Regions from separate parts of the Streptomyces sp. KM273126 genome, predicted to be linked through region 3. Evidence: riboswitches for the same ligand, from Rfam matches in the RefSeq annotation. Region 3 holds a riboswitch; each other region holds the start of a gene.
What was found. Region 3 has a riboswitch for cobalamin ahead of E0500_RS16100 (ribonucleoside-diphosphate reductase subunit alpha). Riboswitches for the same ligand answer to the same signal wherever they lie in the genome.
Positions count from the first base shown of each region.

Region 1: another riboswitch for cobalamin. It lies ahead of E0500_RS33995 (cobalamin biosynthesis protein); the one in region 3 lies ahead of E0500_RS16100 (ribonucleoside-diphosphate reductase subunit alpha).
Region 2: another riboswitch for cobalamin. It lies ahead of E0500_RS37340 (ABC transporter substrate-binding protein); the one in region 3 lies ahead of E0500_RS16100 (ribonucleoside-diphosphate reductase subunit alpha).

Region 1 covers NZ_SJXB02000002.1:769,841-776,755, forward strand. Annotated here, with positions in the region: gene E0500_RS33990 (cobyric acid synthase) at 1-1,044, opposite strand, end outside; gene E0500_RS33995 (cobalamin biosynthesis protein) at 1,041-2,045, opposite strand; cobalamin riboswitch at 2,161-2,304, opposite strand; gene E0500_RS34000 (hypothetical protein) at 2,415-2,636, opposite strand; gene E0500_RS34005 (inorganic phosphate transporter) at 2,656-3,897, opposite strand; gene E0500_RS34010 (lysozyme) at 4,250-4,999, opposite strand; gene E0500_RS34015 (class II aldolase/adducin family protein) at 5,196-5,915, shown strand; gene E0500_RS34020 (alpha/beta fold hydrolase) at 6,038-6,915, shown strand, end outside.
Region 2 covers NZ_SJXB02000002.1:1,518,141-1,525,055, forward strand. Annotated here, with positions in the region: gene E0500_RS37325 (sugar phosphate isomerase/epimerase family protein) at 1-739, opposite strand, end outside; gene E0500_RS37330 (Gfo/Idh/MocA family protein) at 736-1,755, opposite strand; gene E0500_RS37335 (TIM barrel protein) at 1,884-2,834, opposite strand; cobalamin riboswitch at 3,058-3,244, shown strand; gene E0500_RS37340 (ABC transporter substrate-binding protein) at 3,479-4,504, shown strand; gene E0500_RS37345 (iron chelate uptake ABC transporter family permease subunit) at 4,501-5,514, shown strand; gene E0500_RS37350 (ABC transporter ATP-binding protein) at 5,511-6,362, shown strand; gene E0500_RS37355 (hypothetical protein) at 6,632-6,915, shown strand, end outside.
Region 3 covers NZ_SJXB02000001.1:3,715,188-3,722,102, reverse strand. Annotated here, with positions in the region: gene E0500_RS16130 (carbon starvation CstA family protein) at 1-450, shown strand, start outside; gene E0500_RS16125 (YbdD/YjiX family protein) at 422-631, shown strand; gene E0500_RS16120 (DUF3311 domain-containing protein) at 794-1,066, shown strand; gene mctP (monocarboxylate uptake permease MctP) at 1,063-2,691, shown strand; gene E0500_RS16110 (nucleoside hydrolase) at 2,906-3,958, shown strand; gene E0500_RS16105 (GNAT family N-acetyltransferase) at 4,058-4,561, shown strand; cobalamin riboswitch at 4,597-4,738, shown strand; gene E0500_RS16100 (ribonucleoside-diphosphate reductase subunit alpha) at 4,936-6,915, shown strand, end outside.

The DNA of each region.
Region 1 (6,915 bases), on a different contig from region 3:
GATCTGGAAGCCGCCGCAGACGCCGAGCACGGGGCGGCCGTCGGCGGCCCTGCGGACGAGCACGTCGGCGAGGCCGCGCTCCCGCAGCCACTGAAGGGCACGGACGGTTCCCCGAGTGCCGGGGACCACCACCAGATCCGCGTCGGCGAGTTCCTCGGGCCGGTCCACGAACCGTACGACGACGCCGGGTTCGGCGGCCAGCGCGTCCACGTCGGTGAAGTTGGACATGAGCGGGATGGCGCAGACGGCGACCCGCAGGACGTCCTCGCCGACGGGGGGAGCGACGTTCGACTCCCGCACGGTCCCCCGCAGGGAGACCGCCATCCCGTCCTCCTCGTCGATCCCGAGGCCGTGCCGGAAGGGCAGGACGCCGTACGTCCGCCGCCCGGTGAGCCCGTGCAGCATGTCCAGTCCGGGCTCCAGCAGGGACACGTCCCCACGGAACTTGTTGACGAGGAAGCCGGCCACCAGCGCCTGGTCCTCCCGGCCCAGCAGGGCGACGGTCCCGAAGAAGGAGGCGAAGACGCCCCCGCGGTCGATGTCCCCGACGACGAGAACGGGTAGCCGCGGCCGGGCGTTCCGGGCGATCCCCATGTTCACGATGTCGGTGCGCCGCAGATTGATCTCGGCCGGACTGCCGGCCCCCTCACAGATCACCGCGTCATACGTGCCCCGCAACTCGGCGAGACAGTCGAGGACGGTACCGAGAAGTTGCTGCTGCCGTCCGCCGTGGTACCCGCGCGCACTCAGCTCGCCCACGGGCCTGCCCATGAGCACCACCTGACTGCTCTGCTCGCTGCCGGGCTTGAGCAGCACGGGATTCATGAGCGCGGTGGGCTCGACTCGGCACGCCTGGGCCTGCATGGCCTGAGCGCGCCCGATCTCGGCGCCCTCCCGCGTCACGAACGAGTTGAGGGACATGTTCTGCGCCTTGAAGGGCGCGACCTTGACGCCCCGCCGCACCAGCCACCGGCAGATCCCGGCGGTCACGACGCTCTTTCCGGCATCGGATGTGGTGCCGGCGACGAGAAGACCACCGCTCATGATGTACGCCCCCCTGCCGGAAACCACCGTGCCGGAATCCGTGCCTGAAACCGTGTTGGAATCCGTGCCGGAATCCGTGTCAGAACCCGCCCGGCCACACTGACGCCGAGAGCCAGCAGGCCGACGCGCCGGGACAGCCGCACGGCCCGCTCGATGTCCCGTGTGGCGACGGCACGCCCTTCTGCGTTGAGTACGGGCCGGTGCTCCACCCGCCCCGCGTAGGACAGCGTTCCGCCGAGCCGCACCCCCAGTGCCCCCGCGAACGATGCCTCCACGGGACCGGCGTTGGGGCTCGGATGCTTCGCCGCGTCCGCCCGCCAGGCCCGTACGGCACCGCGCGGGTCCGGACCGGCCACCGCTGCCAGGACAGCGGTCAGCCGCGCGCCCGGCCAGCCCGCGAGGTCGTCCAGGCGGGCGGAGGCCCACCCGTACCGCCGGTACCTGGGCGACTTGTGACCCACCATGGCGTCAAGGGTGTTGACGGCCCGGAACCCGAGGAGCCCGGGCACACCACCGAGGGCCCCCCACACGAGCGCGCCCACGACGGCATCGGACGTGTTCTCGGCAACGGACTCGACGACGGCGCGGGCGATCCCGTCGGCATCAAGGGCCTCCGGATCCCGCCCGCACAGATGCGGTAGGCGTTCCCGGGCGGCGTCGACGTCCCCCGCCTGAAGCGCCCGCCCGATGACCCGGGCCTCCCGCGCGAGCGAAGTCCCCCCGACCACGGCCCAGGTGGCCGCTCCGGTCAGCGCGACGGAGGCGGCAGGGGATGGACGTACAGCCCGTGCGGCGGCGGTGGCGAGGGACACGACACCCCCCACGCACACGGCGGTGTGCAGCGCGCCCCACCCCCGGTGGTCCCGCCACAACACCCGTTCCACGGCGCCCGCGGCACGCCCGAACACGGCGACCGGATGCCCCCGGCGAGGATCGCCCAGGAGCAGGTCGCCGAGAAGCCCGGCGGCGGCGCCGTACGCGAAGACGCGATCGGCACGCATGCGTTCAGCCGGCCACTGTGACCGAGGTGACCGCTGGATACGGCAGAGCGCTGGTGCTGGATCTCAATCGGCAGCCGAGCATGGCGATATGTCCTCACTCAGGGTGTCCACGCCCTGGTTCGACGAGACCGGCGGCTAGAGTTCCTGGCTCCCGGGGATTGCTACCCCGGTCACAGTGGCGGGACCGCGCCGGACTTTCACCGGCTTCCTCTTCTGCCGTCGTACATGGCTCCGGCAGTCCACCACGCCCTTGGAAGAGCCGTCAACTTGCCGTTGACCTGCGAAGGGAGAGTGTGCTGAGGCCCACATACGAGTGGGGTGCGGGACGGTGATCCGTCCCGCACCCCACTCGTTCGCGTGGCCCCGGTGTCAGGCCACGATCAGATAGATCCCGTACGTCACCGCCGCCGCGCACGCGGCGAAGCAGGCGTATGCCGCCGTCGTGGCGAGAGCCGCCGAGGTGCCGGAGGCCGTGGCCGTCTCGCGCTTGGAGAGGCCGAGGATGCCGAGGGTGAAGAGGCCGACGAGGGCCACGGTGACCACGAGACTGACTCCGAAGACGGAGCCGAGGGCTGCCCAGTCGATGTGCATGGTGGTGTGTCTTCCTTGCTCAGAGAGCGGTCGCCGGGGGCTTCGCCGGGGTCTCGGCGGGAGCGTGGTCGGGGACGGTGGCCGGGAGGTCGTCGGTGAGGGTGCCGAACGGGGGCGGGGTGACCGCCGCGACGGCCGTGGTCACGACGCCGGCGGGCTCGTCGGTGTCGTTGACGTTGGTGTGGTCGACCACCTCGCGGCGCGAGGCCAGCCAGATCGCGGCGCTGGACGCGACGAGGAAGACGGCGACCAGCGCCGTGCCCCAGCTGCCGAAGGACGTCACCCACTCGGCGCCGGCGCCGACCAGGGCCGCGGCCGGGAGGGTCAGGCCCCAGGCCACGAACATGCGGGTGGCCGTGGACCAGCGGACCACACCGCCCTTGCGGCCGAGGCCCGCGCCCATCACGGCGCCGGAGACGGAGTGCGTGGTGGAGAGGGAGAAGCCGAGGTGGGAGGAGGCCAGGATGACCGTGGCCGCGCTGGTCTGGGCGGCGAAGCCCTGCTGCGGCTGGAGATCGGTGAGGCCCTTGCCCATCGTCCGGATGATGCGCCAGCCGCCCAGGTAGGTGCCGAGCGCGATGGCGAGACCGGCGGACAGGATGACCCAGACCGGCGGGTCGGAGTCGGGGGCGAGCGCACCGCCGGCGACCAGGGCCAGGGTGATGATGCCCATCGTCTTCTGGGCGTCGTTCGTGCCGTGGGCCAGCGAGACCAGTCCGGCCGAGGTGATCTGGCCGGCGCGGTAGCCCTTGGACGTGGCCTTCTCGTGGGCGTTCTTGCCGATGGTGTACGTCAGCCGCGCGGCGATCATCGCGGCGATGCCCGCGACCAGCGGCGCCGCGACGGCGGGGATCAGCACCTTGGTGACGAGGACGTCACCGTGCACCGCGCCCGTGCCGGCCGACGCGATGGTCGCGCCGATCAGACCGCCCATGAGGGCGTGCGACGAACTGGAGGGAAGTCCGACGAGCCAGGTCAGCAGGTTCCAGAGGATGGCGCCGACCAGCGCCGCGAAGATCACCTCCGGTCGTATGCCGGTCTCGTCCACGAGGCCTTTGGAGATCGTGTTCGCCACCTCGATGGAGAGGAAGGCGCCGACAAGGTTGAGCACGGCGGACATGGCCACCGCGACCTTGGGCTTCATCGCGCCGGTCGAGATGGTGGTGGCCATCGCGTTGGCGGTGTCGTGGAAACCGTTCGTAAAATCGAACGCGAGCGCGGTGATCACCACGACCGCGAGGATCAGCGAGAAGTTTTCCATTTACCCGGACTTCTTTTGGACGCCAGTTACGTGTGGACCGTAGGCAACCTGAGTGAACGAAAGATGAACTGGAGCGGGCTGGGGGGTGTACCGATTGAGGTACCGGCGTTCCGCTTGCGTTGAGGGACGTGCCCTGGCGGCCAGTTGGGGGCGCTCTGAAGGCATTGTGCCTCGAACAGATGCGGACTGTTTCATTCCGCATACCCTCTGTAGGCCTTCCGGCGGTGCCTGCGTGCGGGTCGTGCGGGCCGTGCCTGCGTGCGGGCCACCAATGCGTGAGGACCCCGGGTGAGTCCTTCCCGGGGTCCTCGTGGGTGCCCGCAGCCCCGCGGGGCGTTGGGCCCGGCCGGTCCTAGCCCTTCGCGAACCGCTTCAGCTGGGTCATCGACCCGTTGAAGAGGTTCTGGTCGCCCGGCAGGCTGCCGCTGCCGTTGTCGTGCTGCCAGATCGTCCAGACCTTCCAGCCCGCGGGCAGCTCACCCGCTCCCGCCGAGCTGTAGCGCGCCAGCCAGAGCGCGTGGTTCGCGCCGAAGGCCCTGCTGTTGCCGGTGCAGGTCTTCCACCAGTGCGTGGTCGTGTAGATCACCGGCCGGCGGCCGGTCTGCCGCTTCACCTCGTTGCTGAAGGCCTTGATCCAGTTGACCATCCTGGTCCTGCTCAGGCCGTAGCACCTCTTCTTCTTGTCGTACGGGTTGTACTCGATGTCGAGCGCCGGCGGCAGCGTCCAGCCGTCCGCGCGCCAGCCCCCGCCGTTGCGCACGAAGTATGCGGCCTGGGTGGTGCCGGACGACTTGTTCGGCACCGCGAAGTGGTAGGCGCCGCGGATCAGCCCCGCCTTGCGGGAGCCGTTGTACTGCTGGCTGAAGTACGGGTTGCGGTAGGTGTGGGACTCGGTCGCCTTGACGTAGACGAACCTGGCGCCCTTCGACTTCGCCTTCGACCAGTTCACGTTCTTCTGGTGCGAGGAGACGTCGTGTCCCCTGGGCTTGCTCGCGGCCGAGACCGGAATCTCCGCCAGGGCGGTCCCGCCCAGGGTGAGCGTCGCCACCGATGCCGCTATGACGCGGGAACGGTGACGGGTCGGTTTGTGATCACGGGCCATGTTTCCCCCCGGAATGGCGACGTGTGCGACAAATCGTCCAGAGGCTACTGGAAGATCGTTGAAACACGGGCTATCACTGGCCAATCGCTCTCAGGGGCGATGTGTCCACGTATGCGTGCTCCCGGAGATCGCCCTCCTGGCCTACACTCCCCCCGCCCGCCTCCGCCTCCGCCCACGCGCCTGTCAGGATCGGGGCATGGCAGATCAGGGGCGGGACACGGGAGATGTTCAGGGCGCGCGGGACGTACGTGCCGTACGGGGCCGGGGAGTGCCGGACGACGTGGCACGGGCGTGGGACGAACTCGTCGCGACGGCCCGCCGGACCGTGGCCGACGGTCTGGTCGTCGGCACCTCGGGCAACGTCTCCGTGCGCGTCGGCGACATGGTCCTGGTCACGCCCACGGGAGTGCCGTACGACCGCCTGACGCCGGACGACGTGGTGGGCGTCGACCTCGACGGCCGCCAGGTCCTCGGCTCCCTCCGCCCGACGAGCGAACTCCCCACGCACCTCGCGGTCCACGGCGCCACCGGCGCCCGCGCCGTCGTCCACACCCACGCCGTCCACGCGACGGCCGTCTCCACGCTCGTACGGGAACTGCCGCTGATCCACTACATGTCCGCCGCGCTCGGGGGAGTGGTCCGCGTCGCCCCGTACGCGACCTACGGCACGCAGGAGTTGGCCGAGAACATGCTGCGGGCCCTGGAGGGCCGCACCGCATGCCTCCTCCAGAACCACGGCACGCTCACATACGGATCCACCCTCTCCCAGGCATACGACCGCACGGCCCAGCTTGAGTGGATGTGCCGCGTCTGGCTCACCGCGTCCTCGGTGCCGGGGCTGACCCCGACCCTCCTGAGTCGCGAGCAGGTGGCGGAAGTGGAGGAGCGATTGCGGGGGTACGGGCAGCCGGGGTGAGGCGGGCGCGGGAGGAGGGGACCTCCAGCGGCGCCGGGAGTGGTGGCCGGGCCCGCCGGGCGTCGTCACTCCGGACCGTCCTCCCGCTGGCCGGGGGCCGGGTCCGACAGGACACTGGAGACGTGCGCACAGCCAAAGCCGCTGCCGCGGCCGCCACCGCCGCGCTCGCGGCCGGTGCGGCGAGCATCGCCGTCGGCAGGTTCGCCAGTGACGCCGCGCTGAAGGTGCCGGCGGGCGGACGGCTGCCCACGGAGCCCCGGCTGACCGTCCACGCGACGGCCGCCGGGCAGGTCACGCTCACCCGGGCCCTGGCCTCGCAGCGGCCCGGCGCGTACGGCCTCGTGGGCAACCGCTCGCACGCGGTGGTCGGCCCGGTCCTGGACGCCGCCGCCCACTCCGCCGACACCGTCGTACGCCGCCTGGAGCGCGTCAGCCACGGCACCCTCGAACCCGGCGACAAGGTGTGGCTCACCCCGAACGTCCACGTCGGCGATCCAGGTGTCGCCCTCGGTCTCGACCACTCGGACGTCGAGGTGCCCGGCGAACTGGGCGCCCTGCCCGCATGGTTCGTGCCCGCGGCCCGTGACACCTGGGTCATCGCGGTGCACGGTCTGGGAGCCACCCGCGAACAGCCCCTGAACGTCGTGGAGTTCCTGCACGGGCGCGGGCTCCCCGTCCTCCTGCTCGCCTACCGCGGTGACCCCGGGGCACCCCGTTCCCCGGACGGCCTGAACCACTTCGGCGAGACCGAGTGGCGCGACCTGGACGCGGCCATCCACCACGCCGTGCGTCAGGGTGCCCAGCAGGTCGTCCTGCACGGCTGGTCCACCGGCGCCACCATGGCCCTGCGCGCCGCCGCCCACTCCGCCCTGCGCGAGCGCGTCACCGGTCTCGTACTGGACTCGCCCGTGCTCAGCTGGGAGACCACGCTACGGGCCCTCGCGGCGGCCCGCCGCACCCCCGGCGCCCTGCTGCCACTGGCCGTCCGGGCCGCCCAGGG
Region 2 (6,915 bases), on a different contig from region 3:
CGTCCCAGTCGACCTCGCCCTGGCCGATGTCCAGGTGCTGGTGGATGCGGGCCGGGGTGCCGGGCGGGTTGAGGATGTAGCGCAGGCCGGAGGATCCCTTGTGGTTGAAGGAGTCCGCGATGTGCACGTGCCTCAGCTTGTCGCCGGCGTAGCGCATCATCGACGCGATGTCCGCTCCGGTCTGCGCGAGGCCCGAGAGGTGGAAGGTGTGCGGGGCGCAGTAGAGGTAGTTCACCCAGGGTTTGTTGATCGCGCGGACGAGGTCGACCGCGGGGGTGTTCTCCTCGCAGAAGTCGTCCGGGTGGGCCTCCAGGTTCAGGGCGATCCCCTCCCGCTCGAAGAGGGGCAGCAGCTCCTCCAGGGAGCGCCAGAAGGCGGCCTCGCTCTCGGCGGCGTGCTCGGGGCGGCCGTTGAACTCCGAGTTCATCAGCGTGCATCCGAGGTCCGCGGTGATCTCGATCATCCGCTTCCAGTAGCGGACGGCGGCCTGCCGCTCGGTCTCGTCGGGCGAGGACCACTTGTACAGCGGCAGCACGGAGGACAGCTGGACGCCGTGGGCCCGCAGGGACTTCTTGAGTGCGGCGATGCGTTCGTCGTCGGCCCGCGGATGCAGGAAGAACGGCATGAAGTCCTCGCGCGGGGACAGCTCGATGTACCCGTAGCCGAGTTCGGCGACCGTGCGCACCATGTCGTCGAGCGGCAGGGCGCGGAACATGTAGGGGTCGAGGGCGATCTTCACGCGGTGCCTCCGTAGAACGCGGGTCGGGGCTTCATGCCGACGGTGACAACGGTGCCGTCGGACTGGAGGGAACGGACGGCGGCGTCGGTGATGACCGTGGCGGCGTAGCCGTCCCAGGCGGACGGCCCGGTGGGTTCGGCACCGGCCGCGACCGCGTTGATCCACTCACGGAACTCGGTGTCGAAGGCCTCGGCGAAGCGGGCCTTCCAGTCCGGAAGGACCGCGGTGCTGTGCCGCCCGGCGGTGCGGACGGCGACGGCGGCCGGGTCGGGCAGCCGGACCAGGCCCTCCTCGCCGACGGCCTCGCACTGGATGTCGTATCCGTACTGGCAGTTGACGAAGACCTCCAGGTCGATACGGACGCCGCCCGCGGTCTCGAAGAGCATGATCTGCGGGTCATTCAGATGCGCGAACCGCTTGCTCGTGGCCCGTGGGGTGATCACCTGGGCGGAGACGATCTCGTCGTCGAGCAGCCAGCGCAGTACGTCGATCTCGTGCACGGCCGTGTCCTGGGCGGCCATCGCGGAGTGGTACGCGTCGGGCACGGTCGGGTTGCGGTGCGCGCAGTGCACGATCAGCGGCGTACCGAGGGAGCCGGAGGCGAGGACCTCCTTCATCTGGCGGTAGCCGGCGTCGAAGCGACGCATGAAGCCGACCTGGACGAGACGGCGGCCGTGGGCCTGCTCGGCCTCGACGACGCGCAGACAGTCCTCGGCGGTCGTCGCGAGGGGTTTCTCGCAGAACACGGGCTTCCCGGCCACGATGGCGTTCAGGACGTGCTCGGCGTGGGTCGGACCCCAGGAGGTGACGAGGACGGCGTCCACCTCGGGGGAGTTGATCAGGTCGGCGCCCGTCGGCAGAGCAGTGGCGCCGACGCGGGCGGCGACCTCGGCGGCGCGGGCGGCGTCGAGGTCGGTCACGGTGGTGACGGCGGCCCCGGTGACGACGTCGGTGAGGCGTCGTATGTGGTCCTGGCCGATCATTCCGGTGCCGATGACACCTACACGTACGGTCATGAAAACTCCTTGTATGGAAACTCCGGTCTGCAGGCCGGGAAGGAAACGGACTCGCCGGATGCGGAGCGTCCGCGTTGCGCTACGATGCGTCGCGCTCGGTAGCGATGACAAAGCCGTCGGGCCACCTCCTACTTGTCCACGGCGGGGCGCCGGGTACCGGTCAGGCCGCAGCCGGCCAGGTGCTCACGTGTGCGGACGGCGATGGGCAGCGGCACCTCGGGAGCGCACGGGTACAGGTCCTGCTCGACGATCACGAACAACTCGGCGTCCAGCCTGGCGAGTTCGGCCACGACGTCGGTGGGTTTGGGTACGCCCGCCGGAGGCGTCACGCACACCCCGCGTTTGACGGCCTCGCCGAAGGAGAGGTTCTCGGCGGCGACCTGGGCGAGGATCTCGGGGTCCATCTGCTTGATGTGGACGTAGCCGACGCGCTCGCCGAAACGGCGGATCAGGTCGAGGTTGTCGCCGCCGCCGTAGGCGACGTGCCCGGTGTCCAGGCAGAGGTTCGTGTAGCGGGAGTCGGACTCGTTCAGCAGCCGCTCGATCTCCGGCTGCGTCTGGATGTGGCTGTCGGCGTGCGGGTGGATGACGAGCCGTACGTCGTACTCGTCGAGGAGCAGGGTGCCGAGCCGGTCGGCGGCCCGTCCGAAGCCCGCCCACTGCGCGGCGGTCAGTTCCGGCGGCTCGGTGAACGCGCCGGTCTTCTCGTCCCGGTACATCGGCGGGATGAGGACGAGGTGGTGGGCGCCCGCGGCGGCGGTCAGGGCGGCCACCTGCCGGACGTGGGCGAGCATCTCGTCCCACGCCTCGGGGCGGTGCAGCGCGCCGAACGCGGTCCCGCCGGAGACCTTCAGTCCACGGGCGTCCAGCTCCTCCCTCAACCGCTGCGGGTCGGTGGGGAGGTAGCCGTACGGGCCGAGTTCGAGCCACTTGTAGCCGGCCTCGGCCAGCTCGTCGAGGAAGCGGGTGTACGGGACCTGGTGCTCGTCCTCGGGGAACCAGACGCCCCAGGAGTCGGGGGCGGAGCCGAGACACAGGTTGCCCACGACGGTGCGGAGGGGGGATGGCGTCGTTGCCATGGTGTACGTCCTTCGGAAGGGGACTGGGGGTGGTGACGACGTTGGGGCGGGTGGAGAAGCGGATGCCCTCAGGGCGATGGATCGTTGCGGCAGTGATGTGGTTGCTGCGCTCTACTAGCGCGCTCTAGTGTGCGAGTACGATGACCCCTGTCCGAATGTCATGTCAATAGCTTGTTGCCGGGGGATTTCGGGACCGCCCGTCAGTCGGGTGTGCCGACCGGCGTGATAGCTTGCCGACGCCAGTCGAACCCACGTGCGTGGGTCAGGGAATCCGGTGCGAATCCGGAGCTGACGCGCAGCGGTGAGGGGGACGGGCGGGGCATCGGCCACTGGACCGTACGACGGTCCGGGAAGGCGTTCCGTCCGGGTGATCCCGAGTCCGAAGACCTGCTGGCGGCCCCCGTGGTCGTACGACAGCGGGGGAGCACCGTACGACCGGGCTCCGCGCTAAGCGACCCCGGGGAAGCGGGGGCGCGCCCCCACGCCGCCCGGCACGCACTCTCGCCGCACCGGCCAAAGGCCCAAGTAGCTCCGCTACGAGGACCTTCGTCCGGCACGCCGAGAGCACGCACCGAACGACGCGGAAACGCACCCGCACTTCCCCGGACCCGCTTAGAGCCCTCGACGACCAAGGACTCACTCCCGTGCCGTTCGCACGTTTCGCCCGCCCCGCCGTTCCACTCGCTGTCGCCGCGCTCACCCTGACCAGCGGATGCGGGTCCGGCTCGTCCGCCGCCCCGGCCGCACGCGTCGCGGTCTCGCTCACCAACTGCGGGCACGCCGTGCGCGTCGAGTCACCGCCGAAGCGGGCCGTCTCCCTCAACCAGGGCACCACCGAGATCCTGCTCTCCCTCGGTCTCGCCGACCGCATGGCGGGCACGGCGACCTGGACGGACCCCGTGATGAAGGGGCTGGAGAAGGCGAACCGCGGCGTGCAGCGCATCGCCGACAACAACCCCTCCTTCGAGCGGGTGCTGGACACCGACCCCGACTTCGTCGCCGCCTCCTTCGTCTCCACCCTCGGCAAGGGCGGTGTGGCCACCCGCGACCAGTTCGAGAAGCTCGGCGTGCCCACGTACGTCTCCCCGTCCGACTGTGCGGGCAAGGACAACTCGGGCGACGGTGACGGGTCCCGGGCGAAACCGCTGACCATCGACACCGTGTACGGCGAAGTCCGTGACCTGGCCAAGGTGTTCGGAGTCGAGCAGCGCGGCGAGAAGCTGGTCGCGTCCCTCAAGAAGCGCATGGCCACGGCCACTTCGGGGATCGACGCCTCCGACGTGACTCTCCTGTACTGGTTCGCGAACTCCGAGTCCCCCTACATGGCGGGCTGCTGCGGCGCACCCGGCGTCATCACCCGGGCCCTGGGTGCGAAGAACGTCTTCGACGACACGCACGAGGAATGGCCCCAGATCAACTGGGAGACCGTCGCCGACCGCGATCCCGACGTGCTCGTCATCGGCGACCTGACGCGCGACTCGGAAACCGCCGAGTCCGCCGATCGGAAGATCGCGTTCCTGGAGTCCAACCCGGTCACCAGGAACATGACGGCCGTGAAGAACAAGAGGTATGTACTGCTCAGCGGGCAGGCCATGAACCCGACCATCCGCACGGTGGAGGGTGTGGAGCAAGTGGCTGCCGGACTGCGCGAGTTCGGGCTCGCCGGGTGACAACGCGCGGGCTGGTCCTCGGAGTGACCGGGGGCGCTCTGCTCTGCGGGTCCCTCGCCGTGGCGATCACCATCGGGCCGGCCGACATCCGCGTCGGTGACGTGTGGTCGGTCGTCGCCGCGCACGTTGGCTGGGGGAGCACCGGACTGAGCCCCGTCAGGGACGGGATCGTGTGGCAGCTGCGGCTGCCGCGCACCCTGCTGGCCGCCGTGTGCGGGGCCGGGCTCGCGGTCTGCGGGGTGGTCATGCAGTCCCTGCTGCGCAACCCGCTCGCCGACCCGTTCGTGCTCGGGGTGTCGTCCGGGGCGTCCACCGGAGCGGTCGCCGTGGTCGTGCTGGGGATCGGCGGCGGGGCCCTGTCGCTGTCGGCGGGTGCCTTCCTGGGCGCGCTGCTGTCGTTCGCGCTGGTGCTGCTGCTCAGCCACACGCTCGGCGGCACGACCGACCGGGTGGTGCTCTCGGGGGTGGCGTCGATGCAGCTCTTCTCCGCGCTGACCTCGTTCGTCGTGCTGACCGCGGCCGACGCCGAGACCACCCGCGGGGTGCTGTTCTGGCTGCTCGGCTCGCTCGGGGGTGCGGGCTGGACGGACGTGTGGGTGTGTCTGGGCGTGTTCGTGGCCGCCCTGCTGGTCTGCCTCGGGTACGCGCGCACGCTCGACGCCTTCGCCTTCGGGCAGGACGCGGCGGCCGCGCTGGGCGTGTCCGTCGCCCGCACCCGCCTCGTCCTGCTGTGCGTGACGGCGCTGCTCACGGCCGCGCTGGTCGCCTCCGCCGGAGCCATCGGCTTCGTCGGTCTCGTCCTGCCGCATGCCGCGCGTGCGCTGGTCGGACCGGGCCACGCCCGGCTGGTGCCGGTCGCCGCGCTGTCCGGAGCGGTGCTCCTCGTATGGGTGGACACGCTGGCCCGGACCGTGCTCGATCCCCAGGAGGTCCCCGTGGGGGTGGTGACCTCGCTGATCGGGGTGCCGGCGTTCGTGCTCGTCCTGTACCGGACGAGGAGGGCACGATGAGGCCGGGGCCGCGCGACGAACGGCTGCAACGGCCGCAGCGGCCACAACGGCCGAAAGGGCCGCATGAGGGCTCGGAGCACAGCGAGGGCCTGTGTGCCGACCGCGTCAGCCGCGGCGCCCACGGTCACCTCATCCTCGACGGTGTCAGCCTCGCCCCGGCGCCCGGCTCCACCGTCGGACTCCTCGGACCCAACGGCTCCGGCAAGTCCACCTTCCTGCGCCTGCTCGCCGGAGTGCTCGCCCCGGCCTCCGGGGTCGTGACGCTCGACGGCAGCCCGCTCACCGCGCTGCACCGCCGGGACATCGCCCGCCGGGTCGCCGTGGTCGAGCAACAGGCCGACACGCAGGTCGAGTTGAGCGTCCTCGATGTCGTACGGCTCGGCCGGGTCCCGCACCGCCGGGCGTGGACGCCCGCCTCCGCCGAGGACGAACGGGCCGTCCACGAGGCCCTGGACCGCACCGGCCTCACCGACCGCGCCGGCCAGTCCTGGCACACCCTGTCGGGCGGCGAGCGCCAACGCGTGCAGATCGCCCGCGCCCTCGCCCAGCAGCCACGGGAACTCCTCCTGGACGAGCCGACCAACCACCTCGACATCCAGCACCAGCTGGAGCTGCTGAACCTCGTCACCGGCCTCCCGGCCACCACCGTGATCGCCCTGCACGACCTCAACCTCGCGGCCCAGTACTGCGACGCGTTGCTCGTGCTCCGCGAAGGGCGTGTCGTGGCCCGGGGCACACCGCGCGACGTGCTCACCGAGGAACTGATCGCCGAGGTGTACGGGGTGAGGGCGGCCGTCACCTGCCCGGGGGACCGGCCGCACGTGCGGTACCTGGGGACCCTTCGCTGACCGGGTGACGCGGGAGACCCGAACGGGGGCCAAGGAGACCGTGCCGTGTGCGGAAGACCCGGCAAGATACCTGTAAGACCCGGCCGGACACCCGGGAAGACCGGCCGGACACCCTGTAAGACCCGGCCGGACACCCGGGAAGACCGGCCGGACACCCGGGAAGACCCGGCCAGATACCCGGAAGACCCGGCAAGATGCCCGGACCACCCGACCGGGTCCGCGCCTGCCGCGATCCTGCGCCGAGGGCCGTTCCGTCCTACGCTCACCCCGTGCTGCGTATCACCGACGCCCGCACCGGCGCACCCACCGAGGTCCGCCGGACCCTCACCCGCGTCCAGGCGCACGTGACCGGGGCCGGGACCTCGGCGCTGCGCGTACTGCTCGTCGCCGACGTGCTCGCACGGGCCCTGGAACTGGACCGCATCCCCGCCCTCACCATCGCCGATCCGCCCCCTGACCTTCGGAGACGCGCCGAGGCCCTCGGTATCCGACCGGCCGGGAGCACCGCCCCGGTCACCGGCCGCACCCTGCACGTGGCCGGACCGGACACCCC
Region 3 (6,915 bases):
ACGCTGCTGGTGAAGTCCGGGCGCCTGAAGTGGGCCTGGATCACGGGGGTTCCGCTCGCCTGGGACGCCACGGTGACGCTCACCGCGAGCTGGCAGAAGGTGTTCTCCAGCGACCCGCGCGTGGGCTTCTTCCAGCAGCGCGAGGTCTACCAGGACGGCATCGACGCAGGGAAGGTGCTCCCGCCCGCCAAGAGCATGGACGACATGCACACCATCGTCACCAACTCCACGGTGGACGGCGTCCTTTCGGCGGTCCTCGCGCTCCTCGTCGTCGTCGTGATCGTGGACGCGGCCCGTGTCTGCGTCCGCCACGTACGCCGCCCGGCGCTCTCCACACTGAGCGAGGCCAGGTACGTGGAGTCGAAGATCGTCGCCCCGGCGGGACTGTTCCCGACGCGTGAGGAGAAGGAGGAGGCCCGCGATGCGATCGGTGCTGGGCAGGGCGGTTGAGGCGGCCAGGGGCCTGCGCTGGTACGTACGGGAGTTGACCGACGAGTCGGCGTACGACCGTTACGTGGCGTACCTGCGCGCGGGGCACCCGGACGCGCCGGTGCCGTCCCGGCGGGAGTTCGAGCGCATGCGGACCGACCGGCAGGAGTCGGATACCCGACAGGGTTTCCGCTGCTGCTGAGTTCGCCCCGGGTGCCGCATGTGTGCCGAGTTCGTGCCGAGTGTTGTGCCGAGCACACAACCTCCGCATCCGATATCCGGACGGGGGGTTCCGTACGGCGTGAACGTCCCTTACATTTCCTGCGCGTTGCACAGGTGATCAGTGAGGGGACGGAGCCGGAACATGTCGGATGCGCCTGAAGTGAAACCGCCGGTGGTGACACCGGTGAGAGTGGTCATCGCCCTCTGTCTGTTCGCCCCGTTCGTGGCGATGCTCTGGGTCGGCTCGTACGCCAAGACCGACCCCACGCTCATCGGCATCCCGTTCTTCTACTGGTACCAGATGGCCTGGGTGCTCATCTCCACGGCCCTCACCGCGATCGCGTACAAGCTGTGGCAGCGTGACCAGCGCGAACAGCGTGCCCGTGCCGCCTCGAAGGGTGGTGCGGACGCGTGAAGGACGGCGTGAACGGCGTCGCGCTCGCCGTCTTCATCTTCTTCTTCCTGGCCGTCACGGTCATGGGCTTCCTGGCCGCCCGCTGGCGCAAGGCCGAGAACGAGCAGAGCCTCGACGAATGGGGCCTGGGCGGACGGTCGTTCGGCACCTGGGTCACCTGGTTCCTGCTCGGCGGCGACCTGTACACCGCCTACACCTTCGTGGCGGTACCGGCGGCGATCTACGCGGCGGGTGCGGCCGGCTTCTTCGCCGTGCCCTACACGATCCTGATCTACCCGCTGATCTTCACGTTCCTGCCCCGCCTGTGGTCGGTGTCCCACAAGCACGGGTACGTCACGACGTCGGACTTCGTGCGCGGCCGGTTCGGCTCGAAGAGCCTGTCGCTGGCGGTGGCCCTCACCGGCATCCTGGCGACGATGCCGTACATCGCGCTCCAACTGGTCGGCATCCAGGCCGTGCTGGACGTGATGGGCGTCGGTGGCGGCGAGAACACCCACTGGTTCATCAAGGACCTGCCGCTGCTGATCGCCTTCGGTGTGCTGGCCGCGTACACGTACTCCTCGGGTCTGCGTGCCCCGGCGCTGATCGCGTTCGTGAAGGACACGCTGATCTACCTCGTCATCGCGGTGGCGATCATCTACATCCCGATCAAGCTGGGCGGCTTCGACGAGATCTTCGCCAAGGCAGGGGAGGCGTACGCGCAGGTCAACCCGGCGACGGACAAGCCACGCGGTGCCGTCGTCCCTCCGGAGGCCTCCCAGTGGACGTACGCGACCCTGGCCCTCGGCTCGGCGCTCGCGCTCTTCATGTACCCGCACTCGATCACAGCGACGCTGTCCTCGAAGAGCCGTGAGGTGATCCGCCGCAACACCACGATCCTGCCGCTGTACTCCCTGATGCTGGGCCTGCTCGCGCTGCTGGGCTTCATGGCGATCGCGGCCGGCGTCAACGTCAGCAACGGGCAGCTGGCCATTCCGCAGCTGTTCGAGGACATGTTCCCGGACTGGTTCGCGGGCGTGGCCTTCGCGGCGATCGGCATCGGCGCGCTCGTTCCGGCGGCCATCATGTCCATCGCGGCCGCGAACCTCTTCACCCGCAACATCTACAAGGACTTCATCAAGCCGGACGCGACGGCCGAGCAGGAGACCAAGGTCTCGAAGCTGGTGTCACTGCTGGTGAAGGTGGGCGCCCTGGCGTTCGTCCTCACGATGGACAAGACGGTCGCCATCAACTTCCAGCTGCTGGGCGGCATCTGGATCCTGCAGACCTTCCCGGCCCTGGTCGGCGGACTGTTCACGCGCTGGTTCCACCGCTGGGCGCTGCTCGCGGGCTGGGCGGTCGGCATGGTGTACGGCACGGTGGCCGCGTACGGCGTCGCCTCCCCGACCCAGCAGCACTTCGGCGGCTCCAACGCGGAGATTCCGGGTCTCGGCGAGATCGGCTACATCGGTCTGACGGCGTTCGTGCTCAATGTGATCGTCACGGTCGTCCTCACCTTCGTCCTGAAGGCGGCCAAGGCCCCCGAGGGCATCGACGAGACGAAGCCGGAGGACTACACGGCGGACGCGGGCGACGCGGGTGTGCAGGTGGAACTGCCTCCGGCCACGGCCGGCTCGGCCCACTAGCCGCGGGTAGGGGCGAGCAGGGTTTTTCTCCGCCCCCGCCGCCCTACCCGTCCCATCCCGGGGCTCCGCCCCGGACCCCGCTCCTCAAACGCCGGACGGGCTGATTGTCAGCCCGTCCGGCGTTTGAGGACGAGGCCGTTCAGGCCGACAGAGGGGTCCGGGGCGCAGCCCCAGGGATGGGTATGGGTAGGGGCGGCGGGGGCGAGAAACATCCGTGAGCCGGAGACGCCGCTGCAGCAGACGACGCGGCCTCATCCGCCACCCCCAGGAGGTGCCCCATGACGCCCCGCCCCCGATCGTCCTCGACAGCGATCCCGGCATCGACGACGCCCTGGCCCTGCAGTACCTGCTCGGCACGGGACGATGGGACCTGAAGGCCTACACCTCCGTCGGCGGCAACCTCCCCGCCGAGCAGACGTACCTGAACGCCCGCGCCCTCACCAGAGCCTTCGGCATCGACACCGACGTACCGGTCCACCGCGGCACCGGCCGCCCCCTCACCCGCCTCCCGTACACGGCCGCGACCGCCTTCCACGGCCCCGCGGGCCTCGGCAACGAGACGCTGCCCGACTCCACGGCCGCCCACCTGCCGGAATCCTCCGCGCAGGCCCTGCTCAGGCTGTCCCGGGAGTACGAGGGCGAGCTCACCGTGTGCGCCACGGGCCCGCTCACCAACGTGGCGATCGCGCTCCTGGAGGACCCGGGCTTCGCCCACCGTGTCAGGAAGTTCGTGTTCATGGGCGGCGCCGCACAGGTGCCGGGGAACATCACACCGGTCGCCGAGTTCAACATCTGGGCCGACCCGGACGCCGCCGAGGTGGTCCTCTCCTCCGGCATCCCGTTCACCATGGTCGACCTGGACGCCTCGCACCACTGGCTGGTCCGCCCCGCCGACCTGGCCGTCCTGGAGGCGGCGGGCCCGGGCACGGCGCTGGCCGCCCGCCTGCTGCGGGCCTACATGGACGCCTACCAGCGCCACGGCGGAGACGACGCCTGCCCGCTGCACGATCCGCTCGCCGTGGGCGCGTGCGCGGACGAGTCGTACCTCACCACCGAGGAGGGCGCCGTCATCGTCGAGTCCACGAGCGAACTCACCCGCGGCAAGACGGTGTTCGTCCCCTCGGCCGCCTCACGCGTCTTCTACGCCGGCTCCCCCGCCCTCACCGCCCGCATGGCCCTCACGGGCCGCGTCGCCCTGGGCCCGGGCCCGCGCGACTTCTCGAAGGACTTCGTCGCGACGTTGCCGCGGTGGCCTGGGGTGGGCTGAGCCCACATCCGTCGGCACCACATCCGTCGGCACCACGTCCGTCGGCACCCACGCGAAATCCGCAGGCCGCTGTCGCACCCGTCCGGCACACTCCCCACCATGGACATCACGATCAGGCAGGCGCGACCCGACGAGTACGAGGCCATCGGGGAGATCACCGCACAGGCGTACCTGGGCGACGGTCTGCTCGACTTCGGAGAGAGCGACGAGTACCTCGGCGAGCTGCGGGACGTGGCCAAGCGGGCCGCCGCGGCCGAGGTGTTCGTCGCCGTCGGGGACGGCCGGGTGCTCGGCGCGGTGACCTTCGTACCGGCCGGCGGGCCCATGGCCGACATCGCGCGGCCCGGGGAGGCGGAGATACGGATGCTCGCGGTGGCCGGTGAGGCCCGGGGCCGGGGTGCCGGGGAGGCGCTCGTCCGTACCTGCGTCGAGCGGGCGCGGGCCACGCCCGGCTGCGTCCGCATGGTCCTGTCCACGCAGCGCTCCATGCACGCGGCCCACCGGATCTACGAACGCCTGGGTTTCACCCGCACCCCCGACCGCGACTGGAACCCGCTCCCGCACCTCGACATCGCTCTCCTGACCTATGAATTGACGTTCTGACACCGCCACGACACAACATGTGGGGGTGCTTCAGCAGCCCGGCACAAGATGTATGCTCGTGCTCGCTGTCGCCGCAGGGGAATCCGGTGCGAATCCGGAACTGTCCCGCAACGGTGTACTTGCGTGTGTTCGCACGCATGGTCAGTCCGAGGACCTGCCGACAGTGCACCCGGCCGTCCGGTCCGGGTGCCCGACGTCCGGGCCTCGTGGAATGGGCCGGTGGACGCGACGCCGTGTGCGCTCGTGAGCTGCCCCCTGCCCTCCGCAAGGCCCCGTGCCGAGCGAGGGAGTGCCCCCACGTGACCATCGCGCCAGCCGACCCGGTTTCAGCGACCGAGGTAGCCGAGGAAGCCGAGTCGACCGCGGCAAGCAGGGTGATCGCGGCAACCGAGGTGATCGAGGCGACCACGGCGGAGTCCGACGGCCCCGGAACCGCGTTGCTGCGGACCCTGACCGAGCTGACCGCAGACCTCCCCGACGCCGACCCCGGACGGGTCGCCGCCGCCGCGCTGCGCGGCCGGTCCGCGCACGCCGACGAGACGGAGCTGCGCGGGCTGGCCACCGAGGCGGCGGCCGGTCTCATCTCGGAGGACCCGGCGTACTCGAAGCTGGCCGCCCGGCTGCTGACGATCGGTATCGCGGCCGAGGCAGCCTCGCAGGGCGTCACGTCGTTCTCCGGGTCCGTCGCCGTGGGCCACCGCGAGGGTCTCATCGCGGACCGCACCGCCGCGTTCGTAAGGCTGCACACGGCCCGCCTCGACGCGCTCGTCGACCCGGCCGCCGACGACCGCTTCGGCTACTTCGGGCTGCGTACGCTGCACAGCCGGTACCTGCTCCGGCACCCGATCACCCGCAAGGTCGTCGAGACGCCCCAGTACTTCATGCTGCGCGTCGCCGCCGGTCTCGCCGAGGACGACACCCCCCGGTCCGTGGACGAGGTCGCCGCGCTCTACGGGCTCATGAGCCGTCTCGACTACCTGCCGTCCTCCCCCACGCTCTTCAACTCCGGTACCCGGCACGCACAGATGTCGTCCTGCTACCTCCTCGACTCCCCGAAGGACGAGCTGGACTCCATCTACGACCGCTACCAGCAGGTCGCCCGGCTGTCGAAGCACGCGGGCGGCATCGGCATCGCGTACTCCCGCATCCGTTCCCGCGGTTCACTGATCCGCGGCACGAACGGGCACTCCAACGGCATCGTCCCGTTCCTGAAGACCCTCGACGCCTCGGTCGCCGCCGTGAACCAGGGCGGCCGGCGCAAGGGCGCGGCCGCGGTCTACCTGGAGACCTGGCACTCGGACATCGAGGAGTTCCTGGAGCTGCGGGACAACACGGGCGAGGACGCCCGCCGCACCCACAACCTGAACCTCGCGCACTGGATCCCGGACGAGTTCATGCGCCGGGTGAACGAGGACGGCGTCTGGTCCCTGTTCTCCCCCGCCGACGTGCCCGAGCTCGTGGACCTGTGGGGCGAGGAGTTCGACGCCGCGTACCGGAAGGCGGAGGCGGCTGGGCTCGCCAGGAAGACCATTCCGGCCCGCGACCTGTACGGCCGGATGATGCGCACCCTCGCTCAGACCGGCAACGGCTGGATGACCTTCAAGGACGCCGCCAACCGCACGGCCAACCAGACGGCCGAGCCCGGCCACGTCGTCCACTCCTCGAACCTGTGCACCGAGATCCTGGAGGTCACGGACGACGGGGAGACGGCGGTCTGCAACCTGGGGTCCGTCAACCTCGGTGCGTTCGTCGACCGGACGACCGGCGACATCGACTGGGAGCGGCTCGACGCCACCGTCCGCACGGCAGTCACCTTCCTCGACCGCGTCGTCGACATCAACTTCTACCCGACCGAGCAGGCGGCCCGCTCGAACGCCAGGTGGCGGCCCGTCGGCCTGGGCGCGATGGGCCTCCAGGACGTCTTCTTCCAACTGCGCCTGCCCTTCGACTCGCCCGAGGCCAAGGCCCTGTCCACCCGTATCGCCGAGCGCATCATGCTCGCCGCGTACGAGACCTCCGCCGACCTCGCCGAACGCAGCGGTTCGCTGCCCGCCTGGGAGAAGACGCGCACCGCCCGGGGCGTCCTGCACCCCGACCACTATGACGTGCGACTGACCTGGCCGGACCGCTGGTCGGCGCTGCGCGAGCGGATCGCGGCGACGGGCCTGCGCAACTCCCTCCTCCTCGCGATCGCCCCCACCGCCACCATCGCCTCGATCGCGGGCGTGTACGAGTGCATCGAGCCGCAGGTCTCCAACCTGTTCAAGCGCGAGACGCTGTCGGGCGAATTCCTCCAGGTCAACTCGTACCTGGTGAACGACCTGAAGCAGTTCGGCGTCTGGGACGACCGCACC